4 regions of the Roseibium sp. AS2 genome follow, and region 4 is predicted to be linked to each of the others. Evidence: predicted binding sites of a transcription regulator. Region 4 holds the regulator's gene; each other region holds the start of a gene.

Region 1 (6,069 bases), on a different contig from region 4:
CGATGCCGATACCGCCGGCGCCGACAAGACCGAGAACAACCGAGGATCGGGTGGCCTTTTCCAGCGCGAACAGGGCCGTCGTGATGAAGGACGGCATCGCGGCGGGAACCACCGCGCAAAAAATCGTGTCGAACCTGCCTGCTCCCGCGGCGGTCAGCGCCTCGCTCGGGCCCTTTTCGACATCCTCCATCGACTCGGCGAAAAACCGGCCGCAGAACCCGATCGTGTCGATTGCAATGGCCAGCATCCCCGCGAACGGCCCGAGGCCGACGGTGATGACGAAGACCAGCGCCCAGACCAGGTCCGGCACCGTCCGGAAAAACGCGATCAGCAGGCGCGATGTGGAGTAGAACACTCTGGATACGAGTGTCTGCCGGCTCAGGCTCTTTGCGGCCAGAATGGCCAGCGGCAGGCTGACGATGACGCCGATGATGGTTCCGGCAAGCGCCATCTGGAACGTCTCGACCAGAGCCTCGGAGAGCTGCGGCAGGCGCTCCAGAGACGGTGGCCAGGTCCGGTACAGGAAATCCGCCATGGCCGGACCGCCTGACATCAGGGCGGAAAACGACCAGCCGGCCCCCTGGAACGACCACAACACAAAAGCGGTCAGGGCGACATAGACGGTGAACTGGAGCGCCCCCGGCCGGTCGACCCGGCTCGGCAGTCGGTCGCGTCTGGTCCGGACAGCCTCATCCATAATGCTTGCCCAGATCCGCTGCCGACACCTGGCCGCTCGGTTTGTCCAGAACGATGACACCCTGCCTGATCACAAGCACCCGGTCGCAGTAGTCCAGCGCCTGTTGCACGTTGTGAGAGGTGAACAGCAGCGCAATGCCCTCCTCACCCGTCAGCTGGTGGAACAGATCCATCACCTCGCGCCCGGCGACCGGATCGAGGCTGGCCACGGGCTCGTCCGCCACGATCATCCTGGGCTGCTGCATCAGGGCCCGGGCGATCGCAACCCTCTGCGACTGACCGCCGGAGAGCTGATCGGCGCGTTTGGCCGCATGATCGGCCAGTCCCACCCGCTCAAGGCACGCCATTGCCCGTTCGCGCAGTTCGGACCGCGCAAACACCTGGGACCATCCGCGCAGCCCGCCGGAGCGGCCCAGATTGCCGTGGAGCACGTTGGTCAGTGCGGACACACGCGGCACCAGATTGTGTTTCTGGAAGACGAACCCGACATCGGCCCGAACCTTTCTGAGCTGCCGCGAATGCGCCGAGGAGATATCCTCGTCAAACAGGGCCAGCGACCCGGCTTCAGGCTCGACAAGCCTGAGCGCGCACCGCAAAGCGGTGGACTTGCCCGCACCGTTGGAGCCGATCAGAGCGACCGCCTCGCGCCGGCGCACCGAAAAGGAGACGCCGCGGAGCACTTCGCGGTCCTTGCCGAAGGATTTGCGCAATCCCTCGACCCTGAGTTCGCATGGGGCCTCGGAACTCCCGGGCTGCGGCACGGCCACCGGCGCCTGGGCGTCGGCGGCACGAAGTTGGGCACTCGGCATCATTCGCCGATGAAGTTGTCGTATTGCGGGAACCCGGCGGTCGTGTACATGGACCTGACGAGACCGTAGGCACCGTCCTCGATCGCAACCAGGTCCATGCCGGAATACTTGTCGTTTTCCTCATGCTGCAGGATCGCGGTGATGATCGCTTCCTTGTTGTCGAGGATCGCGTCGCGGATCCCTTCCGCCGTTGCCGGATCCACATGGGCGGCAACCATCAGCATGTCGTTCGGCAGGTCGCCGGACCGGGCCACCACACGGAAGAACCCGTTCGGCACGCTGTCGTCCTTGTTGCGCACGTTCAGCCAGGAATTGTGGTTGGTGCCGATGGCCGCCACGTCGCCTTTCTTCAGGGCTTCATGGGCGATGTTGCGCGACGTGTGCAGCTTGTCGACATCCTTGACCGGGTCGACGCCGTAGTCCGCCATGAGCTGCATCGGGCACAGCATGTTGGAGGTGGAGCCGATGTCACCGAAGGCGACCTTCTTGCCCTTGAGATCCGCAGGGCGGGTGATGCCGCTGTCGGCGCGCACCACGATCGCGCAGTAATAATCGGGACGGCCGAGACCGATCAGCGGCGTGGCTTCGGTCAACGTGTTGATGACGATGTATTCCGCCGGGCCGGTGACGACAAAATCGACGCGCTTGGCGCGCAATGCCTCGGCGGCGGCCGTGCGGCTGGTGACCGGGAAGAATTCGAACGTGTGATCGGTCGCGTTTTCAAGGGCTTCCTTGAAAGGGGCCCATTCAACCTGAAGACGCTCCAGGCCTTCCACATCCGTGACGGCCAGTTTGAAGGTGTCGGCAAAGGATGAGGACAGGGAAACGGCGAGAGCGGCGGCGGTGACCGCGGCGAATTTCAGAAAGCGCATATCGGGAACTCCGTGTGTAGCCGGTGCAAAGCCGGCAAGGCAACGGAAACGTAACGACAAGGGCGGCGCTGAAAGTGAATGTATTATGTAAATTGGACGACATTTACAAAGACGATCGAAGCAAAAAATTGCAGTAAATTATTTTATCAATAAAAAGCTCAACCAAAACTTGGACTTATTATTTTCACGGCAAATAATATTCTGAAGACCGTCGCAAAACTTCATAAAAGTATAATCGTATAGACATCTGCCAAGGACGGTTTCTTGCTAGGTCGCTCTCCGTTTCCCGGAGGTGTGCATGCTGGTCATTGAGCAATTGTCAAAAGAGTTCGGCAACCTGGTTGCGGTTGACGGAGTGTCGCTGGCGATCCCGCAGGGACAGATGATCGGGGTCATCGGCCGGTCGGGCGCCGGCAAGTCAACGCTGTTGCGCATGATCAACCGGCTCACCGATCCGAGCCGGGGCACCATCATCAACGAGGGCCGCAACATCACGGCGCTGCGCGGACGCGACCTGCGCCTGTGGCGGGCCTCCTGCGCCATGATCTTCCAGCAGTTCAATCTGGTGGAGCGCATGGACGTGCTGACCAACGTGATGGTCGGCCGGATTGCCCATACCGGGTTTGTCCGGGCCATGACGCGCTCCTTCACGGACGAGGATCGTGCCCGGGCCATCGAGGCGCTGGACCGGCTCGACCTGGTACCGCAGGCGCTTCAGCGCGCGGGCACGCTGTCCGGCGGCCAGCAGCAGCGGGTCGCGATCGCCAAGGCACTCGTCCAGAACCCGCGCATCATGCTCGCCGACGAGCCGATTGCCTCCCTCGACCCGGCAAACGCCACGCGGGTCATGGATGCGCTGCGCGAGATCAACAGAACCGACGGGCTGACCGTGCTGGTGAACCTGCACACGCTGGATACGGCCCGCGCCTATTGCGACCGGATCATCGCCATGCGTGCCGGGCAGGTTCATTTCGACGGAACGCCGGATGCCCTTACCAGCGAAAAGGTTCGCGCGATCTACGGCTCGAACGACCTGTCGGCACCTATCGACGAGGCTGTCACCTCCACGTCCATGACACCTGCTTCGCCCCGGCCGGCCAGACAGGCCGCCGGGGCCTGACCCGCGGGAGCGGTTGACCGCTCGCGCATCCCTGGAGCGGCCGCGGCCGCGCACCCGCCGGAGACCCCGGCGACAAGGAGCATCACCATGAAGGCCATTCTCGCAGCAGCAGTGTCCACTGCCGTTCTGGCAGCCTCTCCGGCCCTGGCGGACAGCTGGAAAGATCAGTACAAGACCATCAAGTTCGGCATCCTATCCGGCGAAAACGAAAAGGACCGGATCGCCCGCTACACGCCTTTTGAAAAATACCTGGAACGCGAACTCGGCGTCGAAGTCGATATCTTCACCGCCGGCTCCTATGACGGCGTGATCCAGGCGATCGCCGCCGACCAGATCGAATTCGCCTTCTTCGGCTCGTCGTCCTATGCCGCCGCCTACACCGAAACCGACGGCGGTGTCGTTCCGCTGGTATCGCGGCTGCAGAAGGACGGTTCCACCGGCTATTTCTCTGTCGTCGCCGTGCGCTGCGACAGCGGCTACAAGTCGCTTGAGGACCTCAAGGGCAAGACCCTCGCCTTCGCCGATCCGGACAGCACCTCCGGCTACGCCGTGCCCTATTTCAACCTGGCCAAACAGGGCTTCGACCCGAAGAGCTATTTCGCCGCGACGCCGTTCTCCGGCGCGCACGAGACCGGCGTGCTCGGCGTCTACAACAAGCAGTATGATGCGGCTGCCACCTACATCACCAACGAAGCCGACGGCATTCCCCAGCGCATGGTCACCAAGGGTATGATCGACGAAGGCGCGATCTGCACCATCTGGAAATCTCCGGAAATCACATCCGGCCCGCTGGCAGCCCGCGCCAACCTTCCGGAAGACCTGATCAGCGACATGCGCCAGGCCCTCATGGACATTCCGGAAAACGACACCCTCGCCTTCATTGAAATGACCGGCGGTGAAGACAGCACCCAGGAAGGCTGGATCGAGGTCGATCACGACCGCTACCAGTGGATTGTCGACATGCGCGACTGGCTGAAAAAACAGCGCCGCGGCGGCTGATTTCACATCCTGAAGGGAGGCGGCACACGGCGCCTCCCTTTTTTCCACTGAAGAGACCGTCCAGCTCATGACCACTCTTTCCCCCGCCATCGATCTGTTCGAACGCGACTATGCAGCCGCACGCAGGTCGGCGCTGCGCGTCAACGCGCTATCGACCGTATTGTTCGCGATCTGTTTTGTGGCTGCCGCCTGGGTCGGTGGATTTTTCGACATGACCGACGTGACCCTTGCCAATGGGGATCGGGTCTCCATGTGGAAGATCTGGGCCGGGCTGCCAAGGCTCGGGGAATATCTCTACAAGACCCTGCCCGTCCTGCGCCGGGACACGCTCGGGGCGGATCTGGCGGAGTGGTTCTGGCGCTGGAAGGTCTGGCTCCGGCTTCTGGTCGAAACCATCCTGATTGCCTATCTGGCGACGCTGCTCGGCATCGGCGGCGCTTTCCTTCTGAGCTTTCCGGCCTCGCGCAACCTGACGCCGAATGCGCTGGTGTTCAATGTCACGCGCCGCTACCTGGAGATCCTGCGCACGGTGCCGGATCTCGTCTGGGCGCTGATCTTCGTCTTCTGCTTCGGGGTCGGCCCGCTCGCGGGTGTTCTTGCCATCGGCATACATGCCACGGGCGCACTCGGAAAACTCTATTCCGAAGCCAACGAAAACGCCGACATGCGCCCCGTGGAAGGTATCCGGGCCTCCGGCGGCTCCTGGTTCGACCAGATCCGCTACGGCATCGTCCCGCAGGTGGTTCCGAACATCATCAGCTACACGCTGCTCCGGTTCGAGATCAATGTGCGGTCCTCCTCCATCATCGGCTTTGTCGGCGCCGGCGGCCTGGGTCAGGAAATCCGGGTGGCCATGTCCCTGCAGGAATACACCGACCTGTCGGCCCTGTTCCTGATCATCTTCGTGACCGTGATCGTCATGGACATGCTGAGCGAAAGGGTCCGCCACCGCATCATCGGTCTGACCGGAAAAGGCGTGCGTTCATGACTGAAGTATCACCCGATCTGGCACGGGCCAGGTCCCTGGTTCCGGCTGCCTTCGGCACCCCGCGCAGAACCCGGCTTCTCCGCCTAGCCGCCTGGTCGGCCTTCGTACTGCTGACCGGCTGGTGCCTGTGGGCCTTCGGCTTCTCCCCTGCCCGCCTTCTGGCGGGCGTGACCCGGTTAGGCGACGTGCTTTCCTTCATGTTCCCGCCCTATGTCTGGACCACCTGGGCCGAATGGCGGGAAATTCTGAAAGGCCTGGCCGAGACGGTCTCCATGGCATTCATGGGCACGCTGCTCGGCGCGATCATCGCCTTTCCGCTTGCCTTTCTCGGCGCCGGAAACATCATGCCGTCCCGCTGGTTCCGCCTTGGCATCAGACGGGGTTTCGATGCTCTGCGCGCCATCGAGCAGCTGATCCTGGCGCTGGTGTTCATCCGCGCCTTCGGCCTCGGCCCGCTCGCCGGCATCCTGGCGATCGCGGTGTCGGAAATCGGCACCTTTTCCAAACTGTTTTCCGAAGCGATCGAGAACACGTCGAACAAATCGGCCGACGGCATCCGCGCTTCCGGAGGAGGCAACTTCCACA
Region 2 (6,069 bases), on a different contig from region 4:
ATGTTTCTCTACGTAATTTCGTCGTTTAGTCCCTCTGTTTGCTGGTTCAACGCCGAATCGCACCTGCTTCGGACTATCAAACCCGGACACGGAACGCGCCGGCACCACGAGCACGCTATTCCGCGCGCACCGCCTTCGCATACCGCGCGGGCGCCTGGCCGACATGACGGGTGAAGGCTGTGCTGAACGCACTGGATGACCCGTAACCGATCCTGTCTGACACGTCCGCGATGCTGTGCCTGCCCGCGCGCAACAGGTGCTTTGCAAGTGACATTCGCCAGTTCATCAGATAGCCCATTGGCGGAATTCCGACGATCCGGGTGAATCGCGTGAAGAAGGCGGAGCGGGAAAGTCCCCCCAGGACGGCCAGTTCGGGCACCGTCCAGGCACGGTCCGGAGCTGCATGCATGGTTCGCAAGACGGGACCGACACGCGCGTCGGCCAGGCCGCGCAACAGGCCGGAGGGCGCATCCGTGTGTTCGGAACAGCGAAACGCCTCGATCAGGAGAACCTGCAGGAGGTGTTCCACCACAACCTCCCGCGCCGGGCGATCCGCACGCGCTTCGTCACGAACCAGGGCAGCCAGCGTGGCGAGACGGCCTTCGCCGCGCACAACGACCAGATCGGGCAGCAGTGAAACCAGAAGCTCCGCGTCCGGGCTCGCGAAACTGCAATGTCCGACAAGTTGCTGGACTTCCGCCGGACCGTCCTGCCCTCCGATGCGGAAAATTCCGTCCTCGCCCGCAACAGGGCGGCTGACCAGCCCGGGAGGCGGGGGTGGATCAAGGCTAGAGACCGTGAACGCGGCCACCGCCGGTATCAGCACGAAATCACCGGCGCTCAATTCCATCGCCGGCTTGCCGTCGATCTCCAGGCAGATCCGGCCGGCAAGCAGCATGCAATAGAACAGTTCGTCCACATCCTCCCGGCGCACCCGGAAGGGTCCGGATGCCTCGGCCAGCTTCGAATAGGGCGCCTGCGGACGCAGAAGCGAGATCATCTCGGAGAGCGGATCGGACATTCAGGACTTTCAAAAACAAATAAGAGACTTTCCATTATAGATAGATTGATCGATTTCGCCAAAATCACAAGCATCCATTCCAAGGAGATTGTGTCATGAAATCGGTGATGATTACCGGATGTTCCTCGGGTTTCGGTCTGGAGACCGCAAGCCGTTTCCTCGATCGCGGCTGGTCCGTGGTTGCAACGATGCGCAATCCGGATGAGGCGCTTCTGCCGGCCTCGGACCGTCTGCGGATGCTCCCTCTGGACGTGACCGACCGCGACAGCATCGCCCGGGCCGTCGAGGCGGCAGGCCCGATTGACGCGTTGGTCAACAATGCCGGCATCGGCTTTCTGTCCTGCTTCGAAGGCACGCCCCTGGAGGCGATCCGCACTCTGTTCGAGACCAACACCTTCGGATCCTTTGACTTGATCCGGGCGGTGCTGCCGCAAATGCGTTCGAGAAAGGCCGGCGTCATCGTCAACGTGTCTTCCAGCGTGACGCTGAAACCGCTGCCGCTGCTGCCGGTCTACACGGCCAGCAAGGCCGCCGTGAACGCCTTTACCGAGTGTCTGGCCCTGGAGCTGGCGCCCCTGGGCATCCGGGTACGGCTGGTGCTGCCGGGACGGGCACCGACAACAAGCTTCGGCCAGAAGGCCAGGACACTGGGGGCAGACGCGAAGGATCCGCCGGCGGACTACAAACCCTTCATCGACGACGTCATGAGCAGCTTCATGGCGATTGCGGACCAGGAGCTGACCCTTCCGGCGGATGTGGTCGATGCCGTCTGGAGAGCCGTGACCGATCCGGCCTGTCCCCTGCGCCTGCCGGCCGGCAGCGACGCCGTGGCTCTGGCCGCCTAGCCGGGCCGATGCCGGGACGCGGGGGCTACAGGATCAGGTGACATCCACCCAGCCGCCCTTGTCCGCCGAGGCGAACAGCGCGTCCAGGATCTTCATGTTCTGGACGGCGTCCTCCGCGCCATGGTGCAGCGGCATTTCCCCGGTGATCGCCCTGCCGAAGACGTCGACCAGCTCGCCATACTGGTCACAAGGGGCAATGGTCTGCGTTTCCATGGCGCGATCCCCGAGCATCGAGCCGTCGTCGAGGCGGATCTGGACAGCCTCCCCCTGGGGCGCATTCACCGGGATGACGATCTCCAAACGCTTTTTCGTGCCCACCAGATTGAACCGCTGATAGGGCGTCAACTGGGTGGAGACGACAAAATTCAGGTGCCGGTTCCGGCCGAAATCCAGCAGGGCGCTGGTCATCCGGTCCGTGCCGAATTCCGGATCCCGGTCGACCAGCGACACCACCCGCTGCGGCTCCGCATCGAAGAAATAGCGGCCCGCCAGCATGGTGTAACAGCCGATATCGTAGAGCGCACCACCACCGATATCGGCCATGTTGCGGATATTGCCCGGGTCGTCGTTGAAATAGCTGAAGAAGCACTGGATGGCCTTGAGCTCGCCCAGGTCTCCGGAGCGCACGATCTCGCGCGCCCTGATCCACTGGGGATGGGCTCGCACCATGAAGTTCTCCGCGATCAGCCTGTCCTTCGGCAGATCGAGCAACCTGGCGGCTTCCGCCGCATCGAGCGCGATCGGCTTTTCGCACAGGACATGCTTGCCCGCCTCCACCGCCTGCACCGTCACCGGAACATGCAGGTGATTGGGCAGCGGATTGTAGATGGCATCGATGTCCGGATCGGCGAGCAGCTCCTCGTAGGAGCCATAGGCCTTCTCGATGCCGAGATCGGTCGCCGCGGCCTGTGCCTTGTCGAGCGCCCTGGAGGCGATGGCACATGCGGCTCCGGTCTGCGACCGCCGAATACCCGGAATGACTTTTTCCAGGCCGATTTTTGCGGTGGAGACGATCCCCCAGCGAATTTTCTTCCCATTCATCCCGGGCATCCTTCCCTTGTCTTTTTTCCAGTTTTTGAGGCACGCCCCTCAGTTGGCATGAATGACAAGGGTCTTGCAAGGGCGGTCACCGCGCCGGAAGGCTTGCGGTGTGACTGGCATTTGTCCGGGATCGCGTGCTCCAGGAGGATGTGGCCGATCTTTCGAGACGCCGCTTCGCGGCTCCTCAGGATGAGGGGGAGGCTTTGGCGCGTTCTGGCATTCCCGGACCTCTCAAAACCCACGGTCTCATCCTGAGGAGCACGCTCGCGCGCGTCTCGAAGGATCGGCCAGACACACGACAGACAACCTGCCACCTGTCAGGCCGGCCCGTGTACCGAATCAGAAACAGGCGCGCCGGTGCGAACGCGCCCGCGGTTTCAACCAGGATTGGCGTGCCTCAGAATTTCTGCGGCACGTAGAGGTGCTCCGGCAGGACCTTGCGTTCGTAGTCGGAGTTGTAGACGCGCTCCGGCAGGGTGATCGGGTCGTGCGGCACGTCCTCATAGGGGATCATCGACAGAAGGTGGCTGATGCAGTTGAGCCGTGCCTGTTTCTTGTCGTTGCCCTCGACGATGAACCACGGCGCCTCGGGAATGTTGGTCCGCTCGAAGGTCTCTTCCTTGGCCTTGGTGTAATCTTCCCAGCGCACGCGCGATTCCAGGTCCATCGGCGACAGCTTCCACTGCTTCAGCGGATCGTGGATGCGCATCAGGAAGCGCAACTGCTGCTCCTCGTCGGTGATGGAGAACCAGTATTTGATCAGGCGGACACCCGAGCGCACGATCATCCGCTCGAATTCGGGAACGTCGTTGAAGAACTGCTCGACCTGGTTGTCATCGGCAAAGCCCATGACCCGCTCGACACCGGAACGGTTGTACCAGGACCGGTCGAACAGCACCATTTCGCCGGCCGCCGGCAGATGCGGTACGTAGCGCTGGAAATACCATTGGGTCTTTTCGCGGTCGGTCGGCGCCGGAAGTGCGACCACGCGGGCGACCCGGGGGTTGAGACGCTGGGCGATGCGCTTGATGACGCCGCCCTTGCCGGCGGCATCGCGGCCTTCGAACACGATGACGATCTTCTCGCCCGTGTGCTGGACCCAGTCCTGCAGTTTCACCAGTTCCGACTGCAGGCGCAGCAGTTCGTGGAAATAGGTGTTCCGCTCGACCGGGGACTTGTGCTTCTTGTCCGAGATGAACGCAAGATCCTTGGCGACAAGAAGATCGTCGATCTCCATTTCCAGCTCTTCGTCCAGACTGTCCGCCCATTCGGTTTCAACCCAGGTCTTTGCGCTGTCTTCGGTCATCCGTCGGTCCCTTTGTACAATTGAGGCGAAACGCTCAAGGTCGGCGCGCAGTCATTCCAGCCGATTGCGCGCACGGATCAGTTTTCATGTGCTTGGTCATCCGCCCTTCTGGTGAACGCCGGATACCGTAGGACTGTGAACAGGTTATCCATGTAAGTTTTTTGACAGTCATGCCGGTTTATTCCAAGTGCGTGAATTATGACCCGCCTGAGGAACCTGTTTTAACGCTCTTTGGCACTGCAGGCCATCGTGTGCCTCAGGCTGCGCCTCGCCCTCAAAATCTTCTTGTAACTGAATGGTCGTTCATTTACTTTCAGGAGCAGGGAGGAGCCTGATGAGCGACGCAGCCGTTCAAACGCAGATACGCAGCCCGGCCCGGGCGAAGGGTCAGGAAACCGCCGCGCGTGTCCGCGAGGCGGCGCTGAAGCGCTTTGCCGCCGCCGGTTACGCCGCCGTGTCGATGCGCGAGATCGCCGCCGATGTCGGCGTCAGGCCCGGAGCGCTCTACAATCATTTCCCGACCAAACAGGACATCCTGAAGGACCTGATGCTGTCGCATATGGCCGAATTGCACGCCGCCTGGGTCGACAGCGGCGAGCCGGCGGCCATGGACCCGCTGGAGCATTTCGTGCGCTTCCACATTTGCTACCACCTGGAGCGGGCGGACGAGGTGTTCATTTCCTACATGGAACTGAGAAATCTCGAGCCGGCGAACTTCGACCTCGTCGAGGCCGAGCGCCGCCGCTACGAGGCGGTCCTTGCCGGCATTCTCGAAGACGGCACCGCCGCCGGACGCTACGCCGTTCAGGACGCCATGGTCACGACCCGCGCGATCATCGCCATGCTGACCGGCATTCCGGCCTGGTTCCGCGACGGCGGACGCCTGTCCAGGCCGGACATCGAAGAGCTTTATCTGGATCTGGTGCGCAAGGCCGTCGCACCGGAGACCGGATCACCGGGAACTGGCACACGGTCCCGTGAACAATCCCCAAGGGAGATCGGATGACATGAGCATCCTGAAGTCGAGCCTTTCGCCCAGAAGCGAGCAATTCGCCGCCAACAGGGTCGCCCATGAGGCGGCCATGGACACGGTCCGGGCGGCCGCGCAAACCGCGCTCGACGGCGGCGGCGAGACCGCCCGTCAGCGCCATGTCTCCCGCGGCAAGATCCTGCCGCGCGAACGTGTCTCGCGCCTGCTCGATCCCGGATCGCCCTTTCTGGAAGTTGGCATGCTGGCGGCCAACGGCCTGTATGACGGTGCGGCCCCCGCCGCCGGGATGATCGCCGGCATCGGCCGGGTGGAGGGCCAGGAGGTCATGATCCTGGCCAATGACGCCACGGTCAAGGGCGGCACCTACTATCCGATGTCGGTCAAGAAACACCTGCGCGCGCAGGAGATCGCCACCGAGAACAACCTGCCCTGCATCTACCTTGTCGACAGCGGCGGCGCCAACCTGCCCAACCAGGACGAGGTCTTCGCGGACCGGGACCATTTCGGCCGGATATTCTTCAACCAGGCCAACATGTCGGCGAAAGGCATTGCCCAGATTGCCGTCGTCATGGGCTCTTGCACGGCGGGCGGAGCCTATGTGCCGGCCATGTCCGACGAGACCATCATCGTCCGCAACCAGGGCACCATCTTTCTGGCAGGCCCGCCGCTCGTCAAGGCGGCCACGGGCGAGGAAGTCACGGCGGAGGATCTCGGCGGCGGCGACGTGCACACGCGCCTGTCCGGTGTTGCCGATCACCTGGCGCGCGACGACGCCCACGCCCTGGCCCTGGCCCGGCGCGCGATCGCCAGCCTCAACCGCTCGAAGTCGCCGTCCGTTACCCTGCAAAGCCCCGAAGACCCGCTC
Region 3 (6,069 bases), on a different contig from region 4:
TATCACCGGAGGCAAAGTCTGCCACGCCGACAACACCACGCTGAACGGATACGTCGCCTTTCCCGCCTCGCAAGCCCACCCTGAACCTGGTCCCTTTCACAACGGCCGCGAAATACGGCGTCTCGACGGAAAAATGCGGCCGGCGGCGCTTTTGCACGTCCACGTCGAGGGTTCCCTTGCGTTGCAAGAGTGTGGTCGTGGTTCCAGGGCTTCGGTACTTCGAGAGTGCAAACGTGGTGTTCGGGCCCACGGCGATGGAATCGGTTCCGCGCACGATGAGCACTCTCGATCCCGATCGTGTTCCCAGAGTGTAGCCTTTGTGGAACACCATGCCCTTCTTTACCCGAAAGGCCGGAATATTCGGCGCGACAAAATAGGAGATCCCCGACACACGTTTGACCACCCATTCGCCGGCGGATGCCGCCTGCGCATCACAAACCTGGAGCGCCAGCAGAATACCGGCCAGCATCCCGGTCGTTCGAGCCAATCGAGAGAAACCTAATACGAAATGAACGATTTTTCTCTTTAACGTCACGCATGGAGACGTTGTTTTACTATGGTCCATCGTATGCCGCCTGTTAGATAACGGCGACAAATCTATCTGGTTGTTGTTTAATTTCAGGTGAAATTCATCGGCTAAAATCCGGTTTCTTCACCCGGCCCAATTTGCGATCAAGTTACATACGTAGTTTTCAATCCAACGTTTCCTGCATCTGGGTCAGCGAAGGCTTCTTGTTGAGGAAACCCTGCGTAATGCGCACCCATGCAGATCACGCGATCCGGCCAAGCCCATAATGTGCCTTGCAGGCATATCCGGGTGCTTCGCAACCACGTACGGATTCAGTCGGCGTTGTACCCGCCGCCACATCCGGAACACGGGCACAGGCAGGAACCGAACTCTGATTATTTGCAGGTCAGACGATGGCCAGAAGATCTTTTTCCACCGACCTGAAAATTTCGACCTCGTCGATGTTCATCTGCTCGACACCACAGCGCACGGCCTTTTCGAACACCGCCCGATCCTGTCCGGCATAGAACATCTGCGTGATCAGCCCCGCACGCCTGGCGGCGGCGACCGCATCAGGATCCAGGTTGTCTTCGTGGAATTCCAGAATATGGGCATCCTGGGCAACCGCACGGTCAACGGAACCGACATGCATGTAGAGCACCATGCGCCGAAGATCCGGCACCTTGGCCCTTGCCTCGGCGCGGATGGACTGGTCGAAGGAAAACGTCCAGGCGTCGCCGAGCATGCCACGCACGGCCAGCATGTCGCGCACCTCGGCCGGATCGCCTTCCTTGATTTCCACGTAGGTCGCGATGCGTCCCTTGCAGCTGTCCAGAAACACATCGAAACGCGGCACCCGCTCGCCTTCGAACGCGGCGCCGAACCAAGATCCGGCATCCAGCAGATCGATGTCGGCGGACGACAGGTCCGAGAACCTGCCTGTCCCGTTCGTTGTCCGGTCCACCGTGACATCATGCATGACATAAAGCACACCGTCCTTCGATGGCCGCACGTCCAGTTCGACAACACCGGCGCCAAGCTCGATGGCTTTCTCAAGGGATGCCAGAGTGTTCTCGGGAGCCATCTTGCTGGCGCCCCTGTGACAGACAATGACCGCTTGCTTCACGTTCAATACTCCTGTGTCTCCGAACCTACCATTCGGAGCTTACCGGGCTTCTTTGCAAGCCACAGTTGAAGGAAAAGTTATCCCTGCTTTGCCTGATCTTCTTGATGTCTTGATGACATCGCAACTTTCCGCATGAATTCATGCGTTTAAATCCCGAGAAAACGGCGGTTCCGGCTGAAACAGGATCAGCAGCAAGCCAGTTTGCCGAGCGCGGCCTGATTCGTCCATGCATCCGGCAATCAAGACATTCAAAAGACTTGGAAATTAATACCGATAGCCTCTTCGACCAATACCGGTCTGCCGGACCGACATTGTTCATCCAGTACGAACAGTCAGTCAAATAGCACTCCGCGCGAATTCGATTATCTAGGGGAAACGGCGTTCATGAAAGAACGCTCCGGACACCGCTACCAGAGGTTTGACAATGATCCGCATCGCAGCTTCCGCCTTCGCCCTGTCCCTGCTTGCCGGCACCGCCGTCGCAGAGCCTGTCGCGTTCGATTTCGACAAGTCCCACGCCAACCTGGCGTTTTCCTACAACCATCTCGGCTACTCCACCACCGAAGGCCGTTTCGGCGAATGGGACGGCACCTTGCTTATCGACAAGGAAACACCGGCCGATTCCACCGTCGAGTTCACGATCGATGTGTCCAGCATCGACACCTTCTTCGCAGACAGGGACAAGCATTTCCTCAGCGCCGATTTCTTCAACGCGGAGGCCTTTCCCACAGCCGCGTTCAAGAGCACCAAGGTCGAGCAGGTCGGCGAGAACCAGCTTGAAGTGACCGGCGACCTGACCATCAAGGACATCACCAAACCTGCAACGCTCCAGGTGACCGTCACGACCTTCGGCGAACATCCCATGGCCAAGAAGGAAGCCGCCGGCTTCGCGATTTCCACCGTTATCAAACGATCCGACTACGGAATGGACATGTATGTGCCATATGTCGGCGATGAAGTGACCGTGACCTTCCACGCGGAAACGTTGAAGGCCGACGCGACCAACTGATCCTGACCAAAGCGGAGGCCGTTGCTCGCGGCCTCCGTCCCATCCATGGAGCCGTCAATGCTGCGCAACACCAAATCGGGATACGGCCTCGTGGCAATCCTGTTTCACTGGACGATGGCCGTGCTGATCCTCGGCATGCTGACACTGGGGCTCTACATGCGCGGTCTGCCGCTCACCGAGCCGGCCACGTTTCAGCTCTTCCAGTTGCACAAGTCCATCGGATTCGTGGTTCTCACCCTTGCCGGCCTGCGGTTGCTCTGGCGGCTGTTCAACCCGCCCCCGAAGCTTCCCGCCGGCATGCATCCCCTGGAGAGGATCGGTGCGCACCTGGGACATATCGGCCTCTATGCCATGATTTTCGCGCTGCCTCTGACCGGCTGGCTGATGGTCTCCGCGTCGCCCTGGGGCATCCCGACGGTTCTTTTCAACGTTCTGCCGGTCCCGCATCTGCCCGTGCCCGCCTCCCTTGGAAGCCAGGAGCAGGCAGAAGCCTTTTTCAAGAACCTTCACGAATATGGCGCCTACCTGCTGATCGCGCTGATCGTCGTCCACGCTGCCGCTGCGTTCAAGCACCATCTGATCGCCCGGGACGACACGCTGAAACGGATGATTTCAACCGGACCCGCCAAGGCGGATTTCTAACAGATCGATTCAGGAAAACCCGACATGCTTTTGAAAAACAGTCTCCCTGCCCTTGTGTTGTTATCGGTCGCATGGTCAGCAACACCGGTTGCCGCGGACGTCTGGACGGTCGATGCGGACCAGAGCCGGCTGGGCTTCGAGGTCAAGCAGGGCACGAGCACGGTGAAGGGTTTCTTTGCCACGTGGCAGGCCAGGATCGATTTCGACCCGGCCGCCCCTGAAACGGCCGCGATTACGGCAATCATCCGTCCCGCGAGTGCCTCAACGGGCAATCCCCAGTTCGATGGCACGCTGCCGGCGAAGGACTGGTTCGACGTGAACGCCTTTCCGGAAGCCGAGTTCACAGCCAATAGTGCCACACTGGTGGAAGGCAACAGCTATCGCGCGAGCGGAACCCTGACGGTCAAGGGCGTGTCCCAACCGGTCGATCTCGACTTCTCGCTGGAAATCGACGGTGACACCGCAAGGGCCAGGGGCACTGCCACCGTCAATCGTCTCGCCTACAAGCTCGGTTCCGGTGTCGGAACGGACACGGTGGGCGATGCGGTGACGGTGACGCTGGATCTGTCCGCCTCGCGGTAATGCGATATCTTTCCTGCGTGAGACCATTTGATCAGGCCGCGCCCCTTGGCGCTCGTGGCCTTTTTACCGTATGAGTTCCTCACCAGAATGTTCCAGCGCTTTTCGACCCCTGATGTCCGGAAAGCAGCCAGATCAGGAAAGCCGTCCCATGAACGCTCCCGTCACGCCCCCCGACTACCACCACAGCGCCCTGTTTCCGCAAGGCGCGGACCAAACCCCCTACCGCAAGCTGACCTCCGACTTCGTCAAGACGGCAGAGTTCAACGGCGAAGAAGTGTTGATGGTCGAGCCGGAAGGATTGCGCCTGCTTGCCGAGGAAGCCTTCAAGGACATCAACCACTATCTGCGTCCGGGACATCTGGAGCAGCTGAAGAAAATCCTCGACGATCCCGAAGCCACCGAAAACGACAAGTTCGTCGCCTTCGACCTCCTGAAAAACGCGAATATTTCCTCCCATGGCGTGTTGCCCATGTGTCAGGACACCGGCACTGCGATCATCATGGGCAAGAAGGGCCGCCGCGTTTGGACCGACGGCTCGGACGAGGCCGCCCTCGGTGAGGGCGCGCGCGATGCCTATTACAAGAAGAACCTGCGCTACTCCCAGCTCGCGCCGATTTCCATGTTCGAGGAAGCCAACACCAAGAGCAACATGCCGGCGCAGATCGAACTCTATGCCGACGGCGAGGACGCCTACAAGTTCCTGTTCATGGCCAAGGGCGGCGGCTCCGCCAACAAGACCTTCCTGTTTCAGGGCACGCCCTCGCTGCTGACCCATGACCGCATGATCGATTTCCTGAAGGAAAAGATCCTGACGCTCGGCACCGCCGCCTGCCCGCCCTACCATCTGGCGATTGTCATCGGCGGAACGTCGGCGGAGATGAACCTGAAGACGGCAAAGCTCGCCTCGGCGCGCTATCTCGACGGATTGCCGACGGCAGGTTCCGAACTCGGCCACGCTTTCCGCGACCTTGAGATGGAGGAGGAGATCCTCAAGCTGACCCAGGCCACCGGTGTCGGTGCCCAGTTCGGCGGCAAGTATTTCTGCCACGATGTGCGCGTCATCCGGCTGCCGCGGCACGGCGCGTCGCTGCCGATCGGCCTCGCCGTGTCCTGTTCCGCGGACCGTCAGGCCGTCGGCAAGATCACGAAGGACGGCGTTTTTCTGGAACAGCTGGAAATGCATCCGGAAAAATACCTTCCCGAAGTCACCGACGAACACCTGTCCGACACCGTGGTCAAGATCGACCTGACCCGGCCGATGTCCGAAATCCTGGGAGAACTGACCCGGCACCCGATCAAGACCCGCCTGTCCCTGACAGGTCCACTGATCGTCGCTCGTGACCTGGCGCATTCGAAATTGCGCGACCGGCTGGAGAGCGGCGCGCCCCTGCCCGACTATTTCAAGAACCATCCGATCTATTACGCCGGCCCCGCCAAGACCCCCGAAGGCATGCCGTCGGGTTCGTTCGGCCCGACCACGGCCGGCCGGATGGATGCCTATGTGGACCAGTTCCAGGCCGCCGGCGGCTCGATGGTGATGCTGGCCAAGGGCAACCGGTCCGCCCAGGTCCGCAGGGCCTGCCAGGCACATGGCGGCTTTTACCTCGGCTCCATCGGCGGTCCCGCAGCGCGCCTTGCACAGGACTGCATCAAGAAGGTCGAGGTGGTCGAGTTCGAGGAACTCGGCATGGAAGCCATCTGGAAAATCGAGGTCGAGGATTTCCCTGCCTTCATCGTCGTCGACGACAAGGGCAATGATTTCTTCAAGGAACTGAACCTGGGATAGGCCAGTCCCCGGCACAGGGGGGCGACCCGGTCCGGCCCGATACCGGGTGCGCGTATCCTCAGATACTGCCCGGAACCGGGTCGGCGTCAGGGGCGAATCGGATTTGTCCCTGGTCCGACCGCTTGCCGGAGAAGAAACCGGCGGGTTCGGCGCCTTCGGAGAGACAACTTCAGCAACCTGAGCGTGAGCCACTCGCCTCTTCAAGCAAGACGCGAGCAAAACGTTGCAAATTCAGCACATTCGAACACTCCGGGGCCTGCTCACATCAACGTGAAATTCCTTTTGCGAACGATCTGGGACATGTTTATTAACAGTGCGGCAAGGACATTTTCGTAACGTCACTCCTGTGACTGGCACCCGTGGGGCAGTGGACCCGGTGCGAATGGGGGATTAGAATGAACAAGATTTTCTTCATC
Region 4 (6,069 bases):
TGACCGACACAAACCTTCCTCCCTTGACGTCCGGGTCGTCTTCCGATGCACCGGTCAAATCGAAATCGCTCTATGCGCTTGATGATCTGACGCGCCGGCGCAATGCGTCCGAAACCCGGTTCAAGGCCTATGGCATCGGTGCCATCGCAATCGGCCTGTTCTTCCTCATCGTCCTGGCGGTGTCGATCGTCTCCGAAGGCCTGCCGGCATTCACCAAGACCGTGGTCAACGTGAATTTCACGCTGACCCAGGAACAGTTCGACGCTGCCGAATCTCAGCTTTTCAAGACCAAGGCCTACGAGCAGATCTTTATCGGTGCGCTCCAGGGTCAGCTCGAGGAACGCGGTGTGAACGTTCCCTTCGATGCGGCCGCTATCGAACGGATCGTCGGCAAGCCGGGTGGAACCATTCGCGCATATTTCCAGTCCAACCCGGACAATCTGGGCGAGCCGGCGGGATTTGAGCTGGCGGCCTCCTCCCGGGTCGACGGCTACATGAACGGCCGCGTCACGCGCGAGAACATGACCGACAGCCGGTTCCTGCAGGCGAGCGATCTGGATCTTGTCGACAATCTGGTTGAGGCGGGTGTCATCACCAACGTCTTCAACTGGAACTTCATCACCGGTGCGGATTCGGGTGTGGACAATCCGGGCGGCGCCGGCATCGGCGCGTCCGTTGTCGGCTCGTTCTTCATGATGCTGGTGGTCCTGTTCCTGTCCCTGCCGATCGGTGTGGCCGCGTCCATCTACCTGGAGGAATTCGCGCCGCAGAACAGGTTCACGGACATGATCGAAGTGAACATTTCCAACCTGGCGGCCGTCCCCTCGATCGTGTTCGGTATTCTGGGTCTGGCGGTTTTCATCCAGTTCATGCACCTGCCGCAGTCCGCACCGCTTGTGGGCGGGCTGGTGCTGACGCTGATGACCCTGCCGACGATCATCATCTCGACCCGCGCTTCGCTGAAAGCGGTGCCGCCGAGCATTCGGGACGCCGCGCTCGGGGTTGGGGCTTCCAAGATGCAGGCCATCTTTCATCATGTCCTGCCTCTGGCCATGCCGGGCATCCTGACCGGCACCATCATCGGTCTGGCGCAGGCACTCGGTGAAACCGCGCCGCTGCTGCTGATCGGCATGGTCGGCTTCGTGGCACGCGGATACCCTGAAGGTATCGTGGCAGGCTTCACCGATCCGAACTCGGCAATGCCGGCACAGATCTACACATGGGCCGCGCGCGCCGACTATGCATTTTACGAAAAAGCCTGGGGTGGAATCATCGTGCTTCTGGTGTTCCTCCTCACCATGAACGTTCTCGCGGTCATCCTGCGCCGCCGGTTCGAGCGCCGCTGGTAAGGGATGATCCGATGAACGAGATGCCGAATATTGAACAGGCGAAAAACATGACCGACAGCAAGATTTCCGCAAAAAAAGTCCAAGTCTATTATGGCGACACACACGCCATCAAGGATGTGGACATTGAAATTCAACCACGTTCGGTCACCGCCTTCATCGGTCCGTCCGGGTGTGGCAAGTCGACGTTCCTGCGGACCATCAACCGCATGAACGACACGATCGACATCTGCCGGGTGGAAGGGTCGATCAAGATCGACAGCGAGGATATCTACGATCCGAAGGTGGACCCGGTGCAGTTGCGCGCCAAGGTCGGCATGGTGTTCCAGAAGCCGAACCCGTTCCCGAAGTCGATCTACGACAATGTTGCCTATGGTCCGCGCATTCACGGACTAGCAAAGAACAAGACCGATCTGGACGAGATCGTTTCCTCCAGCCTTCAGAAAGCCGGTCTTTGGGAAGAAGTGAAGAACCGCCTGGACGAGCCGGGCACCGGCATGTCCGGTGGTCAGCAGCAGCGTCTGTGCATTGCCCGTGCGATCGCCGTCAGCCCGGAAGTGATCCTGATGGATGAGCCGTGTTCGGCGCTTGATCCGATCGCCACGGCCAAGGTGGAAGAACTGATCGACGAACTGCGCGAGAACTTCACGATCGTGATCGTGACGCACTCCATGCAGCAGGCCGCCCGCGTGTCTCAGCGTACCGCATTCTTCCACCTCGGCGTGCTGGTTGAGGAAGGTCTGACAGAAGACATCTTCACCAATCCGAAAGACAAACGTACACAGGACTACATCACTGGCCGCTTCGGCTAAGCGATTTCCGTAAATCTCAAGGGGACTACAGAATGGCTGAACATACAGTCTCGGCTTATGATGAAGAACTGACGGCCATGGCCGGCAAGGTCGCCGAAATGGGTGGACTGGCCGAAAAGGCGTTTGCCGACGCCATTTCCGCACTGGTTTCCCAGGATTTGGAGCTGGCGAGGTCGACGATCGACAAGGACGCCCGTCTGGACCGTCTTCAGCAGGAAGTCGAAAGCAAGCTGATCGAGTTGATCGCGCGCCGTCAGCCGATGGGCCAGGACCTTCGCGAGATCACCGCGGCAACCCGCATCTCCAACGATCTGGAGCGTGTCGGCGATCTGGCGAAGAACGTCGCCAAGCGGGCCATCGCGATCGACAGCGACCTGCAGTCCAAGAAGCTTGCGATCGGTGTCGAGCACATGACGGAGCTTGCCCTCGCGCAGCTCAAGCGGGTGCTGGATGCCTATGCGCGCAAGGACGCGGAGGAAGCCCGCCGCGTGCAGGAAGCCGACGCGGAAATCGACGCCATCTACACGTCTTTGTTCCGCGAGCTGCTGACCTACATGATGGAAGATCCGCGGGTGATCACCCAATGCGTCCATCTGCTGTTCTGCGCAAAGAACATCGAGCGGATCGGCGATCATGCGACCAACATTGCCGAGAACGTCTATTACATGGTCACGGGCGACCGTTTGCCGGAAGACCGTGCGAAAGTCGACGAAACCGGCGCCTAGGTCACCAAAGGTTCAATCGGGAGCGAACGGACACCCGAATGTTGACCGGGTCACAAGTCGCAAAGCATTTCGTGCCCGGTCAGACGCAAGCACGATACGTAAGGTTCCGTCGAGATTGATCACGGAAAAAGAACCGGCCGGCGCCAGGTCAGGGACCTGTTGCGCCGGTTGCCGAAATTGGAGCGAGATGTATGCCGAAGGTGCTCATCGTTGAAGACGAAGAACCCCTCAGCCTTCTACTAAGATACAATCTGGAAGCAGAGGGCTACGCTGTCGAAGCGTGTGTCCGGGGTGACGAGGCCGAGATCCGGCTTCGGGAAAGCCAGCCCGACCTTCTTCTGCTCGACTGGATGCTGCCGGGGTTGTCAGGCATCGAGCTGTGCCGCAGGCTGCGCGCACGCGAGGACACGGAGCGGCTGCCCGTGATCATGCTCACGGCGCGGGGTGAAGAAGCGGAGCGAATTCGCGGCTTGTCCACCGGCGCCGACGATTATGTCGTCAAGCCGTTCTCCGTACCGGAGTTGATGGCACGCGTGCGGGCGATCCTGCGCCGGGCCAGTCCGGAAGTGGTCTCCACCATGCTGCGGTCCGGAGACATCGAGCTGGACCGGGAAACTCACCGTGTGCGTCGCAATGCCAAGGAAATCCACCTGGGTCCGACAGAATTCCGGCTGCTGGAATTCCTGATGACGTCTCCGGGCCGGGTGTTCTCCCGCGAGCAGTTGCTGGACGGTGTCTGGGGTCATGATGTCTACGTCGACGAACGCACGGTCGATGTGCATGTCGGCCGTTTGCGCAAGGCTCTCAACAAGGGCAAGGCCAAGGACCCGATCCGGACCGTCCGGGGTGCGGGCTACGCCTTCAACGATCAGTTCACCGTCTCCGCCTGAAACGCGGCAGCCTGATACGAAAAAACCCGCCATGTCGGCGGGTTTTTGCTGTCTGGGAACGCGATGCCTGCGGTCAGCCCGCCTGGGCGACAACCTTGCGGTCCCGGCGGCGGTCGGCCATGGGCTGGTAGGCGATCTTGCAATGATGGGTGCAATAGGGGACGCTGGGGTCGGACTGGCGGCCGCAGAAATAGAAATCATCTGTCGCCGGATCGCCGATCGGCCATTTGCAGGTCCGCTCCGTCAGCGTGAGAATACTTGCCCGCTGCGAGATCGGCACAAGATCCGCTATCGGCTCAACGGCCGGCTTGGGCACGATCGCCGGGGCCGGAGCAAAATCCGCTTTCAGCGCCGTCGCGCCGATGGACTGCGGTTGCTGGGCGGGTCTCTTCGGCGTTGCGGCACCGGTCGAAGCGGGCCGGGCCCGCCGCGGCTTCGCGCTGGAAGAGGTTGATTTGGCCCGGCCGGACAGGCCCAGACGGTGCACCTTGCCGATGACGGCGTTGCGCGTGACACCACCCAGTTCGCCAGCAATCTGGCTCGCGCTCAATCCGTCGCTCCAGAGCTTCTTGAGAAGCTCAACCCGGTCGTTTGTCCAACTCATTGCCGCACCCTTTTCTTGGGCTGCCCTGCAGCCATTAACCTCGTGTTAAGCGCACGTAGTCGCGCCTAAGGATGGCATATCTAGTGCCTCTTGATGATTTGCCGCACGAGATCTCGTGTGTGATGTCCCAGAGGTTACAATAACGTTAATTTGTCAGGCAACCGTTCACCCAAATCCAGTTGGGGATGAACCGACTTTTCCCCAATTATGGCGAGGTGCTTGAGAATTTTGAGGAATTCGCCATTTGCGCGCTGGCGGGGCGCCGCAGCGCATTTCCATTGACAGTCCATGGTGGGGGCAGTGTATAAGAAAACTGCTGCGTGCCGCCTTATCGGGCGGCACGTTGCGTTTTGGCCGGGCGCACCGTTTGCAGGTGCCGTACGGCGTCACGGTGGCGCTGAAGAAACGGCCGTTTTTGAGGAGTTCAACGAGGTTATGTCCGCGACCGCATTGTTCGGGAATTACGCAAGATCGGAACTGGCATTCGATCACGGGGAAGGTGTCTGGCTGGTGACGGCAGACGGCCGACGATTCCTCGATTGCGGCTCCGGGGTTGCGGTGAACGCGCTCGGACACAGCCACCCTCATCTGGTCAAGGCGCTGCAGGAGCAGGCCGGCAAGCTCTGGCACGTTTCCAATCTGCACCAGAGCCCGAACGGGGAACGTCTGGCCCGGCGGCTGTGCGAGGCGACATTTGCCGAAAAGGTGCTGTTCGTGAACTCCGGTGCGGAAGCCATGGAAGCCGCGATCAAATGCGCGCGCCGGTATCACTATGACAACGGCCAGCCCGAACGGTTCCATATCGTCACCTTCGAGGGGGCCTTCCACGGCCGGACGATTGCGACCATCGCTGCCGGCGGCCAGGCCAAGTACATGGAAGGCTTCGGCCCGAAGGCGCCCGGTTTCGACCAGGTGCCCGTCGGCGATATCGACGCGCTGAAGGCCGCGATCGGACCGCAGACGGCGGCAATCGCGATCGAGCCCATCCAGGGCGAAGGCGGTATCCGCGAGATCCCCGCCGAATTCCTGCGAGCCGTCCGCAAGCTTTGCGACGAAAACGGCTTGTTGCTGATCTATGACGAGATCCAGACCGGTGTCGGACGGACGGGCCGGTTGTTCGCGCACCAGTGGACCGGTGTCGAGCCGGACCTGATGGCGATTGCCAAGGGTATCGGCGGCGGCTTTCCCATGGGCGCCTGTCTGGCAACCGCCGAAACGGCCGCTGCGCTCGCGCCCGGAACCCATGGCACCACATTCGGCGGCAATCCGCTGGCCATGGCGGTCGGCAATGCGGTGCTGGACGTTGTTCTGTCGGATGGCTTTCTGGAGGACGTCCGGCGCAAGGGGCTCAGTTTCAAGCAGAAGCTGGCCGGTTTCGTGGACAGTCATGCGGCTGTTCTTGGCGAAGTGCGCGGCAATGGCCTGATGCTCGGTCTGAAATGCGTCGTTCCGGTCGGAGATTTTGTCGCGGCTGCACGGGATGCCGGTCTGCTGACGGTTCCTGCGGGCGAAAACGTCGTCCGCATCATGCCGCCGCTGACGATGAGTGAAGACGAAATTGCGATTGCCATGGAGCGCCTTGAAGTGGCCGCCCTGGCAATTGAAACGAACCTGGTGGAAGGAGCGGCCGGATGACCGCCAATGAATCCTATCGGAATTTTCTCGACCTGACCGATTTCGACGGTGACGAGC

The links. The regulator PhoB, encoded in region 4, activates phosphate uptake and scavenging genes when phosphate is short. The targets are predictions, from matches to a motif close to TGTCATNNANCTGTCAT.
Region 1: phnC (phosphonate ABC transporter ATP-binding protein) is a predicted target of PhoB. The motif match lies at 2,463-2,479, and genes of this name have one in related genera.
Region 2: ppk2 (polyphosphate kinase 2) is a predicted target of PhoB. The motif match lies at 4,364-4,380, and genes of this name have one in related genera.
Region 3: WNZ15_RS17905 (glycerophosphodiester phosphodiesterase family protein) is a predicted target of PhoB. The motif match lies at 1,736-1,752, and genes of this name have one in related genera.

What each region holds. Positions count from the first base shown of each region.
Region 1 covers NZ_JBBMQN010000002.1:575,474-581,542, reverse strand. The annotation lists gene phnE (phosphonate ABC transporter, permease protein PhnE) at 1-697, opposite strand, end outside; gene phnC (phosphonate ABC transporter ATP-binding protein) at 690-1,508, opposite strand; gene phnD (phosphate/phosphite/phosphonate ABC transporter substrate-binding protein) at 1,505-2,377, opposite strand; gene phnC (phosphonate ABC transporter ATP-binding protein) at 2,676-3,497, shown strand; gene phnD (phosphonate ABC transporter substrate-binding protein) at 3,585-4,496, shown strand; gene phnE (phosphonate ABC transporter, permease protein PhnE) at 4,564-5,484, shown strand; gene phnE (phosphonate ABC transporter, permease protein PhnE) at 5,481-6,069, shown strand, end outside.
Region 2 covers NZ_JBBMQN010000004.1:591,176-597,244, reverse strand. The annotation lists gene WNZ15_RS14855 (AraC family transcriptional regulator) at 116-1,021, opposite strand; gene WNZ15_RS14850 (SDR family oxidoreductase) at 1,117-1,866, shown strand; gene WNZ15_RS14845 (Gfo/Idh/MocA family oxidoreductase) at 1,900-2,907, opposite strand; gene ppk2 (polyphosphate kinase 2) at 3,305-4,213, opposite strand; gene WNZ15_RS14835 (TetR/AcrR family transcriptional regulator) at 4,548-5,219, shown strand; gene WNZ15_RS14830 (carboxyl transferase domain-containing protein) at 5,221-6,069, shown strand, end outside.
Region 3 covers NZ_JBBMQN010000005.1:611,869-617,937, reverse strand. The annotation lists partial or broken gene WNZ15_RS17910 (FecR family protein) at 1-565, opposite strand, end outside; gene WNZ15_RS17905 (glycerophosphodiester phosphodiesterase family protein) at 915-1,634, opposite strand; gene WNZ15_RS17900 (YceI family protein) at 2,059-2,643, shown strand; gene WNZ15_RS17895 (cytochrome b) at 2,701-3,285, shown strand; gene WNZ15_RS17890 (YceI family protein) at 3,310-3,867, shown strand; gene WNZ15_RS17885 (fumarate hydratase) at 4,016-5,653, shown strand; gene WNZ15_RS17880 (L,D-transpeptidase) at 6,049-6,069, shown strand, end outside.
Region 4 covers NZ_JBBMQN010000006.1:91,549-97,617, forward strand. The annotation lists gene pstA (phosphate ABC transporter permease PstA) at 1-1,349, shown strand, start outside; gene pstB (phosphate ABC transporter ATP-binding protein PstB) at 1,361-2,158, shown strand; gene phoU (phosphate signaling complex protein PhoU) at 2,191-2,883, shown strand; gene phoB (phosphate regulon transcriptional regulator PhoB) at 3,075-3,773, shown strand; gene WNZ15_RS18360 (GcrA family cell cycle regulator) at 3,847-4,377, opposite strand; gene WNZ15_RS18365 (aspartate aminotransferase family protein) at 4,813-6,012, shown strand; gene argF (ornithine carbamoyltransferase) at 6,009-6,069, shown strand, end outside.